DNA from 3 places in the Lederbergia sp. B243.17 genome. Region 1 is predicted to be linked to each of the others. Evidence: riboswitches for the same ligand, from Rfam matches in the RefSeq annotation. Region 1 holds a riboswitch; each other region holds the start of a gene.

Region 1 (6,457 bases):
TGTATAGCCGCTCAGGAAATGGTACATCGCCTGCTCCTTGCTCAGCTTAGAAATAGGCGGGAGGACGCCAAAGGCATCTGCTGTGAGGAAGATGATAACCGATGGGTGTCCGGCAACACTCGGCTGTACGATATTGTCGATTGCATCAATCGGATACGCAGCTCTTGTATTTTCTGTAAGCGAAATGTTTTCATAATCGGCGATTCGTGTTTGGGGATCTACGATGACGTTCTCCAGAACGGCGCCAAAAGTTATCGCATCAAAGATTTGTGGTTCTTTCTCCCTGGACAGGCCGACTGTCTTTGCATAGCAGCCACCTTCGATATTGAAAACACCGTTTGCTGACCAGCCGTGCTCATCATCGCCGATCAACCGGCGGTTTGGATCTGCCGACAAAGTCGTTTTTCCAGTACCTGAAAGGCCAAAGAAGAGCGCTACATCGCCTTCTGATCCTACGTTCGCGGAGCAGTGCATCGACAAAATCTCTTGTTCGGGCAGTTCGTAATTCATGACAGAAAAGATCGATTTTTTCATCTCGCCTGCATATTCGGTTCCCCCAATCAAGATAATTCTCTTTTCATAGGAGACGATGATGAAGGTCTCAGAATTTGTTCCATCCACTTCAGGGTCTGCCCGGAAGTGGGGGGCGCAAATGACAGTGAAATCTGCTTCATGCTCTTCCAACTCTTGCGCTGTTGGACGGATAAAGAGCTGGTGGACGAATAAATTATGCCAGGCCAGCTCGTTGATTACCCTGATCGGCATTCGGTATTTTTCATCTGCACCTGCGAAGCCGTTGAACAAAAACAGTTCATCTGTTCCTTTCAAATAATCAAGAACCTTTGTATATAAGTTGTCGAATGCCTCGGGGGAGATCGGCTGATTCACAGATCCCCAATTTATTTTGCCACTGACAGCGGTTTCATTTACAATAAATTTATCCTCAGGCGAACGGCCGGTATACTTTCCGGTCTCGACGCGAATGGCCCCGGTGGAAGTGAGGGAGCCTTCCCGGCGTTCTAGTATTTTCTCTACCAATTCGGGAACGCTGGGCTGAACTAAGACATTGTTCCCGCTCAGCAACTGCTCCAAATCAATCTTTCGCTTTAGAGAATTCATACATGTATAACCTGCCTTTTCAATTTTTATGGTTGATTTGTAATTAGTATAACACATTTGATCTATTAGTCTATACTAATGCACAAAAAAGATCTCCGGAAAACCGCTGTTTTTAAGGATTGTTCAGCTGTCCGGATGTGGTAAAGAACAAACGTTGACATTGCCTTTATACTTGCGTTATGATTGGAATTTGAACGGATACTCTTATCCTGAGATGGCGGAGGGGACAGGCCCTGTGAAACCCGGCAACCTGCTTACAGGGAATTTCCCTGTTGGAAAGGTGCTTAACCTGTTGCGAGGTTTTGGCCTCGGACGATAAGAGTGAAAGGCTCGGAGAAACGCAAACCTTTCCTCTATAGGGAAAGGTTTTTTTGCAGCTTTTTCTGCCGGATCATGAAGGAACGAGTACCGTTAAGTTAATTGGTCATAATTGACTAAGAGAAGGAGGAATTTCGATGACAAAGAATCGCCGTTTGTTTACTTCGGAATCCGTTACAGAAGGACATCCCGATAAAATATGTGATCAAATATCCGATTCGATTCTGGATGCGATTTTGGATAAGGACCCGAACGCCCGCGTCGCTTGCGAAACTTCTGTAACGACAGGGCTCGTTCTCGTGGCCGGGGAGATCTCGACAAGCACTTATGTCGATATTCCGAGGATTGTTCGGGATACGATTAAAGGGATCGGCTATACTCGCGCCAAATATGGCTTTGATGCTGAAACCTGTGCAGTATTGACGAGCATTGATGAGCAATCCGCCGATATTGCCGCAGGTGTGGACAAGGCATTGGAAGCAAGAGAAGGAAGCATGTCAGATGAAGAAATCGAGGCGATAGGTGCCGGGGACCAAGGGCTGATGTTCGGTTTTGCCTGCAATGAAACAAAGGAACTGATGCCGCTTCCGATCTCGCTTGCACATAAACTTTCGCGTCGTTTGGCAGAAGTACGCAAAGAGGAAATCCTTCCTTATCTGCGCCCGGACGGAAAGACGCAGGTGACGGTGGAATATGATGAGAATGACAAGCCAGTAAGAATCGACACGATCGTCATCTCAACCCAGCATCATCAGGAAATCAGCCTTGAGCAGATTCAGCGCAACCTGAAAGAGCATGTGATCAACCCAGTTGTTCCTGCTGAATTAATTGATGACGAGACAAAATATTTTATTAATCCGACAGGGCGCTTCGTTATCGGCGGACCGCAGGGTGATGCCGGCCTGACAGGAAGAAAGATCATTGTCGATACGTATGGCGGCTATGCACGCCATGGCGGGGGCGCGTTCTCCGGAAAAGATCCGACAAAAGTTGACCGTTCAGCTGCCTACGCTGCACGATATGTGGCAAAGAATATTGTTGCTGCAGGTCTTGCGGAGAAATGTGAAGTTCAATTGGCTTACGCGATCGGTGTTGCCCAGCCTGTATCGATTGCAGTTGACACATTTGGCACTGGTACTGTATCGGAAGAGGCACTCGTTGAAGCAATCCGGGGGAACTTTGACCTTCGTCCGGCCGGCATCATCCGGATGCTCGATCTACGTCGCCCGATCTACAAGCAGACCGCGGCATACGGACATTTTGGCCGTACAGATCTTGATTTACCTTGGGAAAGAACAGATAAGGCAGAAGCAATTCGTCAGAGTGTATCTAAATAAAGTGAAAGGGACCTGCAGTTTTTCTGCAGGTTCTTTTTTTACAGACAATGTTGACAAAATGTCAACATTGATTTATCTTATGGGCAGTAAAGAAAGGATAGGATACTGCATGGAGAGGGAAGATCACACACTTGGGTCTTTTTTGAAGAAACAGCTGCAAGAACATGGGCTTTCATTGAGGAAATTCAGTGAAACGGCTGGGATAGACGCGGCTACGATTTCCCGGATCATCAACGGAAAAAGGCAGGCGAATTTGCAGCACCTGCAGGCGTTTTCAGGATGTCTTGGAGTTCCGATGTCTGAAATGCTCAATGCGGCCGGACACGGGACCAGCGTGCGGGGCACCGAGGCAACTGATATTCAAAAATCGATCGAGTCGATCCATTATGATTTGGAATCATCCGATGTTTTGAAAGAGGAATTTTCGATTGAACTGGTAAGCAGAGAGCTGGAAGAGTTCAGGGGGCTTGCACGTACAGCGGAAGGAAAACGAAGGATTGATGAAGAATTCGAGGGGAAACTAAACAAGATCGGCAGTACGGGCCCTTTCATCAGCCGCCTCAAAGATTGGTATCGTACATTTCAACGCCGGAATGGCACTCCTTTTGATCTGGCGGTCATCGGCAGCGCACTTCTATACTTCATTATTCCAGCCGATGTCATTCCCGACTTTATTTTTCCGATCGGTTATATCGATGATGCTATTGCGGTTCAAATCGCGATGCAATCCATGAAAGGCTAAAAATTGACGTTAGGTGGTTTGGCAAATCATGCGTGCAACAAAAAAGAAAAAGGCACGAAGGCGGAAGAGGCTGGTAACACTTGCGCTGTTTTTGCTAATAGTGGTTTTGGCAGTAGGTACGTATATTGTAGTCCAGTATAATAACGGGCTATCCGCTGCAGGGGATGGACCGTATAAGGAAGACGGAAAAACATTCGAGTCGTCGTTTCAGGGGACCGAGTCACAGATCGGTGACATTAATATTTTGTTGCTCGGCAGTGATACAAGGGGAGGGGATCGAGGCAATTCTGATACACTGATGATTGCCCATTATGATCAATCATCAAATAGCATAAAGCTTGCTTCGATCATGAGGGATACGTATGTGGATATTCCTGATCATGGCATGCAAAAAATGAATGCGGCTTTTGCATTCGGCGGGCCTGAGCTTGTCCGGAAAACCCTTAAGCAAAACTTTGACATCGATATCCAATATTACGCGATTATCGATTTTGAAGGCTTCCGCAGAATTGTCGATATCATTGCTCCCGATGGAATCGAGGTAGATATCCCTTATGAAATGTCATATGGGATTGATACAACTCTGCAGCCAGGACGGCAAAGGCTTCATGGCGACCAGCTTCTTGGTTATGTTCGGTTCCGCCATGACCGCCAGAGCGATTTTGGGCGGGTGGAGAGGCAGCAAGAAGTAATGGCAAAGCTGAAGGATGAGGCGATCAGTGTGAACAGTCTCGTCCAGCTGCCAAAAATCCTCGGCTTGGCGGATCCTTATATTGAGACGAATATCAGCAAGACAACCATGCTTTCTCTCGGTAAAGCAGCCTTTACAAGCAGAAACAAGCAAGTGGAAACACTGAGAATACCGGTTGAAAATTCGTATCAGCCTGACAGGACAAGTGCCGGGGATGTACTGCGGATGGATGAGGAGACGAACAAGAGAGCGTTGAAGGAGTTCTTCTCATCGGGGGATTAAAAAAATGAAGCCTGCCGATCGGCAGGCTTCATTTTTTGTCAGGCAAATTGTTCGGCCTCCGTTGATCCGGCCAAAGCAGTAGTAGAGGAGGTGCCTCCTGAAACGACAAGAGAGACAGCGTCGAAATAACCAGTGCCAACTTCGCGTTGATGGCGGGTAGCGGTGAATCCATCCTTCTCCGAACCGAACTCTGCTTGCTGGAGCTTCGAGTATGCGGTCATGCCGGTTTCCTTATATCCTTGCGCAAGCTCGAACATGCTGTGGTTGAGCGCGTGGAAGCCAGCGAGGGTGACGAATTGAAATTTGTAGCCCATCTTGCCAAGCTCTTGCTGGAAGACGGCGATCTCTTCGTCCGATAGCTTGCTTTTCCAGTTGAACGAAGGGGAGCAGTTGTACGCGAGCAGTTTCCCTGGGAACTCTTTATGGATAGCCTCGGCGAACTGCCTTGCTTCTTCAATGTCAGGTTCGGATGTTTCGCACCAAATCATATCGGCATATGGGGCATACGCAAGGCCGCGGGCGATCGCCTGATCGAGACCGGAATTTGTATAATAGAAGCCTTCCGGACTTCTTTCCCCAGTCAGGAATCTATGGTCATAAGGGTCGGCGTCGCTTGTAATGAGGTTCGCCGCATTCGCATCCGTTCGCGCAATAATAACCGTTGGCACATCCAGTACATCGGCGGCAAGGCGGGCCGCTATCAAATGCCTGATGGCTGTTTGGGTTGGCTGCAGCACCTTCCCGCCCAAGTGGCCGCATTTTTTCTCAGAAGCAAGCTGGTCCTCCAGATGGACACCGCCGGCTCCTGCTTCGATCATGGCCTTCATAAGCTCAAAGACGTTCAATGGGCCTCCGAAGCCGGCTTCCATGTCGGCGACAATGGGGGCAAACCAGTAGATGTCGTCTTTCCCTTCGGCCTGCTGAATTTGATCTGCTCGCTGGAATGTCTGGTTGATGCGCTTGACGACCTGTGGAACGCTGTTCACCGGATAAAGGCTCTGGTCCGGATACATGTGTCCTGAGACATTCGCATCTGCGGCAACCTGCCAGCCGCTTAAATAGATCGCCTTCAGACCTGCCTTTACCTGTTGCATTGCCTGATTGCCTGTCAGCGCGCCAAGTGCGTGAACATACGCTTCGTTGTTAATCAATTTCCACAGTCTTTCAGCGCCCATTCTTGCCAGTGTATGTTCAATTACGACGGATCCCCGCAGTTTCACCACTTCTGCAGCAGAATAGGTTCGCTTAATTCCTTTCCAGCGGTCTGCTTTCCAAGATTCCTCGATTTGTTGAATTTGTTGTTCAATAGTTGGCATGTCGATCTCTCCTTTTGTTTTATAACTATAATTTTTAATTCATTAATGTTATATAACAGAGTAGACGTAAATCATTCCACATCGGCACAGCATTCCAGTACGGCTTTGTAGCTGGGGTGATCCGAACCACAGGCGCTGCATATATTATCCTCTTCCCGTTTTGGCAGAACGACGAGACCCGGCACTTTTTGCGGCTTGCAGTCGAGAGCCCCATCCTCATTTTTCTTCAACGTCAAAATTTCATTTCCATAAATGAAGGCTGTACCGTCCATCTCGTCGATCGTTCTGCCGGTTACAAGCTTTTCAATCACCCATTCCTCCACAAGCTCTCTTCCTGACATTTGTCTCTCATCCATTTTTTCCACCTCCAAATATAATAAAAAGGATCGTCCGTCAGCGCAGCGGAATACTTGCCAGTTGGGATTGTTTATACTCCTTCCGCTTCCTATGCAAAATCGGTTCCGTATAGCCATTCGGCTGTTGTCTTCCGTTAAAAACTAGCTCACATGCTGCCTGGAAGGCGATTGAACGATCATATTCAGGTGCCATTGGTGTGTAAAGCGGGTCGCCGGCATTCTGCTCATCCACGACTTTCGCCATTCGTTTCATGGTGTCCAGTACTTGGTCTTCTGTGCAGATTCGATGGTGGAGC
Region 2 (6,457 bases), on a different contig from region 1:
CGAGAAATGTATGCCCTCCCAGAATGATCGGCTCAATGGAAACCATCTCCTCACTCCCTTCACATTATATGTATGAAGAAAGCGAGCAAGCGTTCAAGCCATAGGGTGCCTATTTATCGGAGTCTCAGCCTCTGTTGGCAGACGGCGGATCAGACATAGGAAAAAGCAATTCAAGCTTCTTCCTAAACACATCCCTTAAGAATTCCGGCATAAAGTATTTTTTCTCCTCGGCGTGCCTGATTTCCGGAAAGAAGGGGCCAAACGTGAACAGGTCAGCTGTAGCCAATATATAGGTTTGCTCAGGGATAAGCTTTTTGCCTGCTATCCTAATTTCCCTTTTACTAGGATCGACTTCAATTCCGCGGAAAACAAAATTCCCCATCACCTTTCCTCTAAACCCTAGGCCTTTCAGCTCTAAATCAGCCCAGTCCTGTTGCATGGCGTGAAGGATAATCTCCTTCAGCTCAGCCCCGGTTAATTTCACTGTGCATGGATTGATGGGATGGGGCAGCATCCGGTGAATATCAGCCTTTGTGACTGGCCCTTTATCAAGCGCCTTTAAAACAAGACCCGAATTGATCATGGTACAGTCTCCGCCGCACCAATCATGCAAAGCATCACAAAGGAGATCGGATAGAGGCAAAGGTTTGGTCCACGAGAAGGCAAGCGGTTCAGGCAGCAAGGCAACTTTTTCGTCAAGCAGCTTTAGCCCTTCCCTCTGCAATCCGGCGATAAAGTCTTCCGCATCTGCAGGCTGCGGGATTGCAGCAGTTTCTACAACGGCAGCTTCGCTTTCCGCAAGCATCCTGCGATTTCTGTCATATGTAAGAGTGACCGAGCCGATATATTCGCCGTACCTCCCAGCGGCTGCAAGCAGCGTATTATTCACCCTTTTCCCGTTAGGCAAAAGATGGTGAGTATGGGCACCAAGGATAAGGTCGATCTCCGGAAAAACAGCGGCCAGCCGTTCGTCATCATGGATACCAAGATGAGACAAAACAATAATGATATCTGCATGTCCCTTCAGTTCGTTCAGCTGCATGGCAAGTTCGGTGATCGGCTCTGTCAGCTCCCAGCCTAAAAGTTCATATAGCTTCTGGTAATAAGCAGTGACAGCTGTGACACCGATCTTTGTTCCCGCTGCTGTTTCATAAATTTTATAAGGCTTTACCCAAGCCGGACGCACTTTTCCCGGATAGTACAGATTTGCGCAGATCACATCAAAACGGGCTTTTTCATAAAGCCCGTCAAGCGCCTCATGGGAGAGAGTAATTCCTTCATTATTGCCAATTGCGGCAGCGTCGTAGCCCGCCTTGTTCAGCAATCCGACATTTCCCTTGCCTAGTGTCCCTTCTGTATAAGGATGCCATCTATCGACAAAATCACCGATGTCAAACAGAAGGACCTCTTCCCCCATCTCCTTCTTCTTTTTCCGACCTTCAGCAAGATAATCAGCAATCCGCGGCCAATTTTCAAAATGACTGTGAACATCATTCGTATGGTAGATATGTATGACGTCCTTCATTGTTTCCACTTCCCATCTTTCTCTAGAACAGATCCAATTGCCTTGGTGCAAGATTGTCATACTCCAACCCAAGCATCTCGATCAGCCTCAGTGCATTGTCCGCAGCATCGCCGCCGGAATTATTATTAAAGAGCACGTAAATATTTTTCGATTGCTTACCTAATTTAAGCAAGTTCTCTTTCCACTCGAGAAGTTCCTGCTCATTATACCGATAAAGATAACGGACCTCCCGCCAGTTTTTTCCGTTCGGCTTCCGCCAAGCCGCCTCATTCCGGCCATGGAGGCGGACGAGTGTCTTCTCTTTGTCGGTCGCTTTCAGTACCATAGGAACAGAGCCGGTGCCTGCCTGAGGCTCGTCGCAGACCGTATGGATCCAGCCTTCTTCCTCCATAAACAGCATGGTTCTGTCCATATATTGCGGTTCATACCATGTCCTATTTCGGAATTCGAGCGCAAGCGGCAGCCCTGGCAGCATTTCCCGGCAGTATCGCAAGTATTGGACATTCTCCTTTGTACAATCAAACCATGGCGGAAACTGAAAGAGAACCATCGCTAATTTCCCGCTCTCTTGAAAGGTCCCAATCATTGCTGAAAATGCTGCAAACATTTCTTCTTTAGAAGAGAAGGGAATTTCTCCGCGCTGATGCCCGGTCATCCCCTGATAGGCCTTCACGATAAAACGAAATCCTTCTGGCGTCTCCCTTACCCACTTTTCCACATTCCGCTGCGGCTGGATTGCATAAAACGTAGCATCCACTTCCACAATCGGAAAATAGGAGGCATATTCTTTTAACTTATCTCGTGCCGCGACTTTCTCCGGATAGAGTGTATCATGATCACCCCAGCCGGTAACTCCGATATAAATCATGCCTACACCCCTTTCCACACGTACTTTACATTCTTGGATACTCTATTTTACCTTGTACCCGATTGGAAGGGAAATGAAAACAGCCTCTAGGCGCATGTCCCGTTCTATTGGTCAAATGGAAAGAGTCTTTTAAGCTGATGGTGGTGCTGGAGTATTTCGAAGCCTCGCAGGATATGTGCTGCCGGCTACGATTGTAAGACATATCTTACCACTCACAATAAATAGCACATAAACATCTACCCATGTAGTGTTCGCTTATATAGTCCAACTTGCCAACATAACTTGGGGTGAACTTACATATTAATCAGTGACGATTTGGCCATTAGCATGAATGAGAATAAACTTCTTTATTAACAGGAGGCAACTATGAGTACGGCTAATTATTTGCTTAGCAGTTTAATTTTTTTGGGAACCAGCTTTGCTGCACTTCTTGCTTTGATTCTTTATAAATTCTCTAGAATAAAAGTTCAGCATTTGTATCTTCTCTGTGGAGGAGTGTTAGTAGGATTGATTGTTTTAGAGCTGGTGCCACATTCTGTTACAGAGTTTGGTTTGGTTAGTGTTGCACTAGGTACTTCATTAGGCATACTGTTGTGCATGTGTCTTCACAATTTCTTCGACCAGCTGCCTCCTTTACCTTACAGATCCGCATTGTTTTTAGTCACTGCAATAGCTATCCATAATATCCCGACTGGTTTAGCAATCGGTTCAAATTTGGACAATCAACTACTGTCTTCATCATTTGTAATGGCCATTTTGCTGCACCAAGTACCGGAAGGTTTAGCTATTATGGTTTCTCTGCTAAATTCAAAAAGAAAGCACTTTAATTTCCGTATCTTTCTCTCCTTTTGTCTGATCATCTCCGGCCTTTTTCTCTTATTTTCGATCATTGGCAGCGTTTTGGATCTGACACTCAAACTGAATGGACTCATATTAGGCATCGCTATAGGCTTTTTATGCTTTACCGCTGTTTGGGAATTTATTATCACTACGTATAAAAAGGTCCATGTCTTCGCTTCTTCTTTTCTATTATTGCTGGGTATGGGCATAATTTACTTTTTCAGTCAACATATTTAAGTAATGAGGTATAGGCTTCTAAAGAAATGTTCATTATCTTCATACCTCGTTGGCGGGACAACTGTGAAAATCTTTGTAGACGACTAGAGCCGTTTCTCTAAACTGTTGTTCCAACGATCTGGATGCCCATACAATGCATGCTCTTCATTCTTGATTACCAAGTACATGATCATATGGTTTCCCATTTGTGTTAGAATTTTATGGAGCCAAGCTATATATTGACATTTCATAGTTGGCAGTTTACTATGTTGTTTAAACATTCATTTAAATATGTGAATTTCTTATCCAGAGAGGTGGAGGGACTGGCCCTTTGAAGCCTCAGCAACAGACTAATCAGTACTGTGCTAATTCCAGAAGCGTTAGCTTGGAGATAAGAAGAGTACTAGCGGATGCCGATACCTCTTCTTATTTTTATAGAAGAGGTTTTTTATTTCCTTGAATCAAAAAAGAAAGTAGGAATCGCACATGTCCATTACATTAACAAAAGCACCGTTTAGAGCAGACCACGTCGGAAGCTTCCTTCGCCCGCAGGTTTTAAAAGACGCACGGGCTCAACATCAAAAAGGTGAAATAACAAAGGCAGAATTGCGTTTGATTGAGAATGCGGAAATTGCAAAACTTGTTGAAAGACAGAAAGAATCAGGTCTTAGCGCCGTAACAGACGGTGAATTCAGAAGAACATATTGGCATTTGGATTTCATTGAAGCTTTAGAGGGAATTAAGGTATTTGATATTGATGCAACTGGCTTATTCAACGGAGCGATGAAAAAAGCCAAAGTTTATACGGTACACTCCAAATTGAAGTTCCCGCATAATCATCCATTTTTAGATGACTTTGCTTATCTCAAAAGCATAGCCGGAGACCATGTTGCTAAAATTACGATTCCAGGACCGAATATGATTTTTTACTCTGGAGTCGTTGCCAGCCAGGCCTACCTCGACGAACCTGCTTACCCATCATTAGATGATGCTGCCCAAGATATAATCCAGGTTTACAGAGAAGCGATTCAGGCTTTCTATGATGCAGGCTGCCGCTATTTACAGCTAGATGATACGAGTTGGGGCGCGTTGTTTAGTGATGAGTTTAGAGAACGAATCAAAGCTAAGGGATATGACCCGGATGAATTAATCAAAAAATTTGCTGATATTACAATCGAAGCTGTCGCAAATAAACCGGAGGATATGGCAATTACCCTGCATATTTGCCGAGGAAACTTCAAATCTTCATGGCTGTACCAAGGCGGTTACGAGCCGATTGCTGAGGAATTATTCTCTCGTGTCAATGTCGATGCATTCTTTTTAGAATTTGACAACGAACGTGCAGGTGATTTTCACCCATTGCGTTTCATTAAGGACCAGCATGTCGTTTTAGGACTCATTACATCCAAGACAGCAGAACTCGAGGATGAGGAAATGATAAAACAGCGGATTTCAGAAGCAGAGAAATACGTGAACATCCGTCAGCTATGTTTAAGTCCCCAATGTGGTTTTGCCTCAACTGAAGAAGGCAACCGCATTACGGAAGAGGAGCAGTGGAATAAAATCCGACATGTCGTTAAAATTGCATCCGACGTTTGGAAATAAACAATGTTCATGCCCCGTTACAGGTTATATGTAATGGGGCATTACTATTGATAGGGTTACGCTAATCTACGAACGAGAAAAAGCGCTCGAAAGAAGCTGGATTGCGTACGCATTTTTTGGTTGCGGCAGGAAGTGCACTCGCAATGGTTGTATTTAAATATGCCTTTTACGATGTTTTGTCAAATAGCTCCATCGAATTGGATCCGATCCGGATTGCAGCTGGAGGTGATTAGCGGCGTTGGCTTTTTAGGAGCAGAGACGATTCTTGCTAGGCAATATTTTTAAGCCACATCATGATCCGGACAACTTGGAACGGCTCAAACCAAGCAACTAAAAAGAGGATGATTGCAAATGAGGCGAGTGAAATGAATGTTACAGTTCCTTTTTCCTTTTTAGAGAAAGCAATAAAATCCTAGATAACTCACAAAAAAGACAACTCCAATCATTACAATTGGTTCATAATAACTTCTACTAACCAATGAAAGCCGAAAAAGATGACTCCCAAGAAAGTAAACATAATTGATTAAATACCGAATACTTTCATAATAACCCTCCCCGCATTGATTAACCATAAGTTGCAAGGGGTGCCCCGCTTTTACTTTTTAAGGTTGTTCTTCACCAAACCCTCTACCAAGATAAAAACTTTTTAATAATTCTAAATTGAGTATTCGTTTATCACTAAATCGCTTATAATTTGGTTACAGTGACTTATTGACTATAGACAAAAGACTGGAGTGCCGACTCAATCAGGTAATATATTACATTATAGCAAAAAGTCAAGCGTTGATATATTGCCGCAAATTGTCAAATTGACTTTTGATGGAGGAAATAAATGGATACTATTTGGTTGTACTCAAAAACTGAAGTACCTGCAATTACCAAAACCGCTCTCGAGCGGGAGAGACTGCTCCAACTCTTACAGAATGGGAAATCCGCAAAATTAACGGTTGTCCAAGCCCCAGGCGGTTATGGGAAAACAACAATCCTGAGCCAGTGGATAAGCAAGATTAGCGAACCTACTTCCTGGTTCTCAATTGATAGTCTTGATAATGATCCAGTTCGCTTTTGGAAATATGTTATACAATCTGTATCTAACTCTCTTAACAATGATTTGGATAAACGGTTGCTGCCGCTGTTTTCTTCCAACTTACATCCACCTTCTGAACTTATCATTGATTCTTTCTTAAATGAAATTAGCTCGCTTAAAGAAAATTTGCATATTGTCCTGGATGATTATCACGTCATTGAACACCCGGTTATTAATGATATGATGATTCGCTTTATAGATTACTTGCCGAATAACACGCGCATTTACATTTTAAGCCGTACCCGTCCGCCGCTTCCATTAGCCAGATGGCGTATGGATTCAACACTTACAGAAATCGGGCTCCTACAATTGTGTT
Region 3 (6,457 bases), on a different contig from region 1:
ACAGCGAGAACAGAATTTCAGGAGGGAAGATTGAAAATGAGGATTACGATTGTTGGTTCAGGGCATGGCGGTTCTGCTGCGGCAGCATGCATGTCAAAAGAGGGACATGAAGTAAGCATCCTGAAATTGAGCAGCCGTCCGGATAAACATTTTGAAAAGCTGCGAGAGACCGGGCACATCAAGCTGGAAGGAATCGAGGGCGAAGGTGTCTTCCCGCTGCAGCAAGTGACATGCAATCCAGCGGAAGCGATTCCAAACGCGGATGTCATCCTCGTTTATTATGTATCCAATTATCATGAAGAGTTGGCAAGGGCGCTTGCTCCGCATGTGAACAAAGATCAAATCGTCTATATATGCCCTGGTTATCTGGGCAGTGTGATTTTTATGAATGAGCTGAAGCGGCTTGGGCGGGAGGACGATGCCCCTCTGTTTGTTGAAGGGGAGACTTTGCCATACAGCTGCCGCGTGACGGAGCCGGGAGAAGTGAAGATTTACTCGAAAAACTATGGGCATCCGATTGCGGCCCTGCCGTCTGATCGTGTCGGAGAAGCATGTTCTGTCTTGACTCCGATCATCGGAAATTGCGTAGAGCGGGATAATATTGTCGAGGTAGCGCTTCATAATCCGAATTTAATTATGCATACAGTCGGAATTGCTTTAAATGCGGCGTATATTGAAAATTCCAATGGCAACTTTTCGATGTATACCGAAGGGTTCACGCCGTCCACATGGAAAGTGGCCAATGAACTTGATGACGAAAAGATGGAGGTCCTGGTAAAAATAAATGCACAGCCGCGATCCTATCTTGATGAGTTCATGGTCAGGACGTTTGACGATCCGAGCCGTTATACGAAAGACGAAGCGTTCGATATTTACGCCAACAGTGTGGAAGATTTACGGACGGAATCGGTCGATAACCGCTATATCACGGAAGATGTCCCAATCGGGCTTGGCCTGCTTCACTCTTTCGGCAAACACTTGGGCGTACCAACACCTGTTGCGGATTCAATTATCACGTTATCCGGCATCATGGTCGGAGAGGACTACTTCGCCAAAGCCCGGACGATTGAGAGCCTTGGATTCCTAAATGCCGAGGATTTGCTTCAGACTCTCGGAGCCCAAACACTTATACATGAATAAGAAAAGGCTGACCCGTACAGAGAATTTCTGGCCGGTCAGCCTTTTCTTATTTTACTCTTCATGTTTAAAACACGCCCATAGTTTCCCGTCATGCTCCACGATTTCAAGGCTGTAACCAGTGTTCCCTTGCTGTTGCATGGATTGTTCAAATGCTTGGGCAAGCTCGGCCAAATGAATGCTTTTTCTCAGTTCGACCCAGAATGTGCAATCTCTGCATTCATCAGCCTTCTGCATCTTTCCTCTCCGCAAACTCCAGTTTGACTGAGGCAAGCAGGTCAGGCTTTGTCACGAGTTCAAACGCAGTCAGTGCAAGTGCTTTTGCTCCTGTGATCAGCGCACGGTCGCCTTCTGGAGAGGCTGCCGCTTCCCGGAACGGTACAGTGTGACCGACGAGGTCGTCTGCTCCTATTTTAATGTACGGATGGATTGTCGGGACGACCTGACTGATGTTGCCGGCATCCGTCGAGCCAATGCCGCTGTCTTTATCGGCTATGACGGTTTCGCCGAGTGCCTCAATTACATCTTTGAAAACTGCATCATAGGTTTTATTTGCAAGCAGATTGTCGACTTGGTTCTGGAATGCGATGATGTTCAGCTCTGCTCCGGTGGCAAGGGCCGCGCCTTCCGCCACCGCTTTGACACGCTTCGTCACTTCGTCTAAGCGAGCCCGGGTAGATGCGCGGATAAAGAATCGCGCCTTTGCGTATTCCGGGATAATGTTTGGTGCATCGCCGCCATCAGTGATAATGCCATGGATACGCACGTCGTCCTGCAATTGCTGGCGCAAGGCGTTAATGCCGTTGAAAAGCTGGATGACGGCATCAAGCGCATTGATTCCTTCATGCGGAGCAGCCGCAGCATGGGCCGGCTTTCCAATATATTCGAAGTCGAGCGGATCAACAGCGAGAGAGGAGCTTGTCAATCTTGTTTGATTGGATGGATGAACCATCAGCGCAGCGTCGATTCCTTCCACTAGGCCATGTTTGACGAAGCTTCCTTTCGCGCTTCCATTCGGACCGCCTTCCTCGGCAGGGGTACCGAAAACAACGACTTCTCCTCCTGTTTCATCAATCACTTTGCTGAGGGCGATGGCTGCGCCGACGCTCGTTGTACCGATGATGTTGTGCCCGCACGCATGGCCGATGCCCGGTAATGCATCATATTCGGCCAGGAAGGCGATTGATGGACCCGGTTTATCAGCCTTTTTTCTCGCTAAAAAGGCAGTTTCATGGCCGGCGACGGCTTTTTCCACGGTAAATCCTTCGTTTTCAAGCAACGAGGCAAGGAGGGAGGAGGCGAAGTACTCCTCGTTCCCAATTTCCGGCTTCGCGTGGATATCATGGCTCACCTTTACGTACAATTCCCGATTGATCTCCACATTTTCAATGATGGCGTCTTTTAAACCTGCTTGTAGGGTAGTTGACATGAATGTTTCCTCCTCAGTTATGATTACCAGCCGATCTTGCTGAGCGGCACGAAAGTAGGGATGGCGTTTCCTTTGAACTCTTTATTGATAAAATCGGCAGTATCGTCTTCCTGGTATAATTCAGCTAGGCGTTTTAATGTTTTATTGTCTTTGTCTTTTGCCTGGACGGCGATAATATTGATATACTGTGTAGCCGTTTCGCTCTCATGGAAGAGTGCATCTTCTGTCGGCGTCAGGCCTGCGTCAACTGCCACGCCATTATTGATAACTGCTGCTGCAACGTCAGGCAGTGAGCGGGGAGCATGGCCTGGAACAACCTGGACAATTTCAAGTTTCTTCGGGTTCTCAACAATCTTTTCGACCGCACCGTTTCCATCAAAATTGTCTTCCAGCTTCAGCAATCCTGCCTCTTGAAGCAAAAGCAGCGCTCTGCCCATATTCGTCACTTCATTTGGAACGGCAATTTTTCCGCCTTCCGGAATGTCTTTGATCGACTTGTATTTTTCCGAGTAAATGCCCATCGGTGCGATCTGTGTTGTGGCGATTGGAACGAGGTCGAGCTTATGTTCTTTGATGAAAGAATCGAAATAGGAAACAGTCTGGAATGAGTTTGCATCGAGTTCTCCCTCTGAAAGGGCAATATTCGGCTGAACATAGTCGGAGAATGTGATAATCTCCACATCGATTCCTTCTTTTGCCGCTTTTTTGCTGACGAAATCCCACACCCTTGTGTCAGTTCCACTGACGCCGAGTTTCACCTTTTGATTCTTCTCTTCTCCGCCTGCCGATTTCGAGCAAGCTGCGCTGAATAGTGCCAATGTTAGGATGCTGATCGCTAAAAGTAGTTTTTTCATTGTGTTTGTTCCTCCTGAAGTTATCTTCTTCTGATTTTTTTCGATAAAATATTTCCGAATGATTGGAGACCTTGGACCATGATGACGAGAATGCCGACAGTAATCAGCATGGTGGTCGTATCAAAACGCTGGTAACCGTAAGTGATGGCTAAATCTCCGAGTCCGCCGCCGCCGATTGCGCCCGCCATTGCAGAAGCGCCGATAAGTCCGATGGTTGCGATAGTAAATGCAAGAACGAGAGAGCTGAGTGCCTCGGGAATCAAAAACTTGAAAATAATTTGTGCAGGCGTTGCGCCCATTGATTCTGCCGCTTCAATCACGCCCGGGTCGACCTCAAGCAGTGAGTTTTCAATCAGTCTTGCAATGTAAGGACCTGCATAAAAGACGAGCGGAACGACTGCCGCGGCTGTTCCGATGGATGTCCCGACGAGAAGGCGGGTGATCGGGATGATGGCGACCATCAAGATGATGAACGGAATCGACCGAAGCACGTTAATGATGCTATTCAGCACGTTGAAAAACGGAACGTTCTCGAGCAGATGGCCTTTGCGCGTCACAACGAGCAGAACGCCGAGCGGGAGGCCGAGAATGAGCGAGAATAAGAGCGAGAATGCGACCATCTGCACGGTCTCAATCAGGGCATCAATGATCTGTTGCGAATTAACTAGCATGTGCGGTTACCTCCTTGATGTTCACTTCTTTTTGGGCGATATACAAAAGGGCCCGCTGGATTTCCTTATCTTCACCCTGGAACTCGACAATCAGATTGCCAAATGGTATTCCTTGCAACTCGGTAATATTTCCGAAAAGAACATTGATGTCGAGATTGAATTTCTTGGCGAGTTCGGATAGAAGCGGCTGTCCAGCTGACTCTCCGATAAAATTGATTCGGAAAACCTTATTCAGCCCATCATTGTTTTGGACAATCTTCCTAATTGACTCCGGAAGCTGATCGTTCATAACTGTAGAAACAAAATTCCTGGCAGTTTCGGTCTTTGGTGCTGAGAAAACATCAAACACTGAACCTTCTTCTATGATTTTGCCTGCTTCCATGACGGCGACCCGGTCACAGATTTCACGGATTACAGCCATCTCATGGGTGATGAGCAGGATGGTGATGTTATACTCCTCGTTGATTTTCTTTAGCAGCTGCAAAATCTGGCTCGTCGTTTGCGGGTCGAGAGCCGAAGTCGCTTCATCGCAAAGCAGGATGGAAGGCTGGGTTGCGAGCGCCCGGGCGATTCCGATCCGCTGCTTCTGTCCGCCGGAAAGCTGATCTGGATAGCTGTTCGCTTTATCGCCGAGCCCCACGAAATCAAGCAGTTCTTCTACACGCCTGCGAACTTCATCCTTTGGTGTTTTGGAGAGCAGAAGGGGCATGGCAACGTTGGCAAACACCGTCTTTGAATTGAGAAGGTTGAAGTGCTGGAACACCATCCCAATCCCGCGCTTTACTTCACGTATCTCTTTTGGCGGGAGAGTGGTCAAGTCATGGCCGTCGACGATGACTTTGCCTGATGTCGGACGCTCCAGCAGATTCACACAGCGGATGAGTGAGCTTTTTCCCGCACCACTGAAGCCGATTACCCCATAGATCTCTCCTTTTTTAACTTTAAGATCCACTCCATCCAACGCGGCAACTCCATTTTCGCCGCTCCCATATACCTTCCGAACATTCTGGAATTCAATCATATTCATGTCTCCTTTGCATTTTCATAAAAAAAGCCCTCTTCGGAAAAGAAGAGGACGAACCGGCAAATCACTGCTGCCGGAAACTCTCCTTATCTCCCAAGCTTAAAGCTTGCTGGAATTGGCACAGTGCTAAAAAATAGCCTGTTGCCGAGGTGTCACAGGGCCAGTCCCTCAACCTCTCTGGATAAGAAATTGCTATTCAGTTGTTTTTGTCTTTGAGAAAAAGAAAACCTCTTCCGGATGGGGAAGAGGGCAGAATTTAAACATTCAGTCCTCTTCTCATCTCTCAAGCAGTACGCTTGCTGGAATTGGCACAGTACTTGAAACAAGTCTGTTGCCGAGGCGTCAATGGGCCAGTCCCTCAACCTCTCACGATAAGAAGATTCTCAACTATTCAACTAAACAATCAACTTGAACTTGAATATCACTTTACAGCTTGAAAACAAGAAAGTCAACAACAATTTTTAAAAGTTTTTAATTCTCCTCCGCAAGTAAAGTATTTCTCCGGGCGAGAACCTCATGCAATTAGGAAGGAGCGCAAACCTAATAAGTAAGAAAAAGATCCGGCTCTTTTCTTCCATCATTGGATTAATTCCGTCTGTTTTTATCGGAAATAGCGCATACATTTCTAAAAATACATTATTGACTAAATTTTTACCTTAATTTATACTTTCAATTAACACCACTGGAGAAAATAACGCCAATAGTGGTTTGAAAATGCAATATTACATAAAAAAATTGAATTTATGGCCGGGAGGTACTGGAATTAATAACATGGTGGGATAAGTGGTCCCTAAGGGGGTGGCAGAATGAAGATTAAAACGCAGGATTTTCTTAAAAAAGAGAACCAAAGTCTCGTGCTTGAACTGATTTTGGAATCTGGTCCAATTTCTAGGGCTGAAATTGCCAAACGGACGACGATGAGTCCGACATCAGCATCCCGGATTGTTTCTTCCCTGCTGGAATCAGGATTGATCAAGGAAGTCAGCATCAATGAAAGCACCGTCGGAAGAAAAGCAACGTACTTTATTCCTGACGGGGGATCGGTCATTTCCGCAGGAATAGAAATTGATGAAAATGAAATCTCAATCGGATTCATGAATCTGTTGATGGAATGCGTAATGAAAAGGATTTATACATACGAGAATACAGGACCTGCGGATACAGTTCGCTTTATCGCTGAAAAGACGGAAGAAATGATGCGAGAAGCCGGAATTCGCGAACAGCAAATTGCCGGTGTGTGTGTGGGCTTGCCGGGTTTGATACTAAACGAAACGGGCTTTGTCGAATTGTCTGCCCAATTGAATTGGCAAAAGGTGCCGCTCGGTGACATGCTCACAGAAGA

The links. Region 1 has a riboswitch for S-adenosylmethionine ahead of metK (methionine adenosyltransferase). Riboswitches for the same ligand answer to the same signal wherever they lie in the genome.
Region 2: linked by a shared signal. The riboswitch ahead of AC0TWI_RS12995 (5-methyltetrahydropteroyltriglutamate--homocysteine S-methyltransferase) and the one ahead of metK (methionine adenosyltransferase) in region 1 are both predicted to bind S-adenosylmethionine.
Region 3: linked by a shared signal. The riboswitch ahead of AC0TWI_RS09965 (methionine ABC transporter ATP-binding protein) and the one ahead of metK (methionine adenosyltransferase) in region 1 are both predicted to bind S-adenosylmethionine.

What each region holds. Positions count from the first base shown of each region.
Region 1 is NZ_JBWBKF010000062.1:639-7,095, forward strand. It holds gene pckA (phosphoenolpyruvate carboxykinase (ATP)) at 1-1,119, opposite strand, end outside; SAM riboswitch class I at 1,321-1,441, shown strand; gene metK (methionine adenosyltransferase) at 1,575-2,774, shown strand; gene AC0TWI_RS11555 (helix-turn-helix domain-containing protein) at 2,884-3,516, shown strand; gene AC0TWI_RS11560 (LCP family protein) at 3,545-4,489, shown strand; gene aceA (isocitrate lyase) at 4,528-5,805, opposite strand; gene AC0TWI_RS11570 (hypothetical protein) at 5,877-6,161, opposite strand; gene AC0TWI_RS11575 (malate synthase G) at 6,199-6,457, opposite strand, start outside.
Region 2 is NZ_JBWBKF010000071.1:50,462-56,918, reverse strand. It holds gene AC0TWI_RS13015 (YunC family protein) at 1-46, opposite strand, end outside; gene AC0TWI_RS13010 (bifunctional metallophosphatase/5'-nucleotidase) at 125-1,525, opposite strand; gene AC0TWI_RS13005 (DUF72 domain-containing protein) at 1,548-2,393, opposite strand; gene AC0TWI_RS13000 (ZIP family metal transporter) at 2,760-3,470, shown strand; SAM riboswitch class I at 3,749-3,847, shown strand; gene AC0TWI_RS12995 (5-methyltetrahydropteroyltriglutamate--homocysteine S-methyltransferase) at 3,936-5,054, shown strand; partial or broken gene AC0TWI_RS12990 (MgtC/SapB family protein) at 5,138-5,330, shown strand; gene AC0TWI_RS12985 (winged helix-turn-helix domain-containing protein) at 5,887-6,457, shown strand, end outside.
Region 3 is NZ_JBWBKF010000055.1:44,665-51,121, reverse strand. It holds gene AC0TWI_RS09990 (NAD/NADP octopine/nopaline dehydrogenase family protein) at 37-1,140, shown strand; gene AC0TWI_RS09985 (hypothetical protein) at 1,192-1,374, opposite strand; gene AC0TWI_RS09980 (M20 family metallopeptidase) at 1,361-2,566, opposite strand; gene AC0TWI_RS09975 (MetQ/NlpA family ABC transporter substrate-binding protein) at 2,590-3,420, opposite strand; gene AC0TWI_RS09970 (methionine ABC transporter permease) at 3,441-4,091, opposite strand; gene AC0TWI_RS09965 (methionine ABC transporter ATP-binding protein) at 4,081-5,112, opposite strand; SAM riboswitch class I at 5,199-5,303, opposite strand; SAM riboswitch class I at 5,389-5,493, opposite strand; gene AC0TWI_RS09960 (ROK family transcriptional regulator) at 5,922-6,457, shown strand, end outside.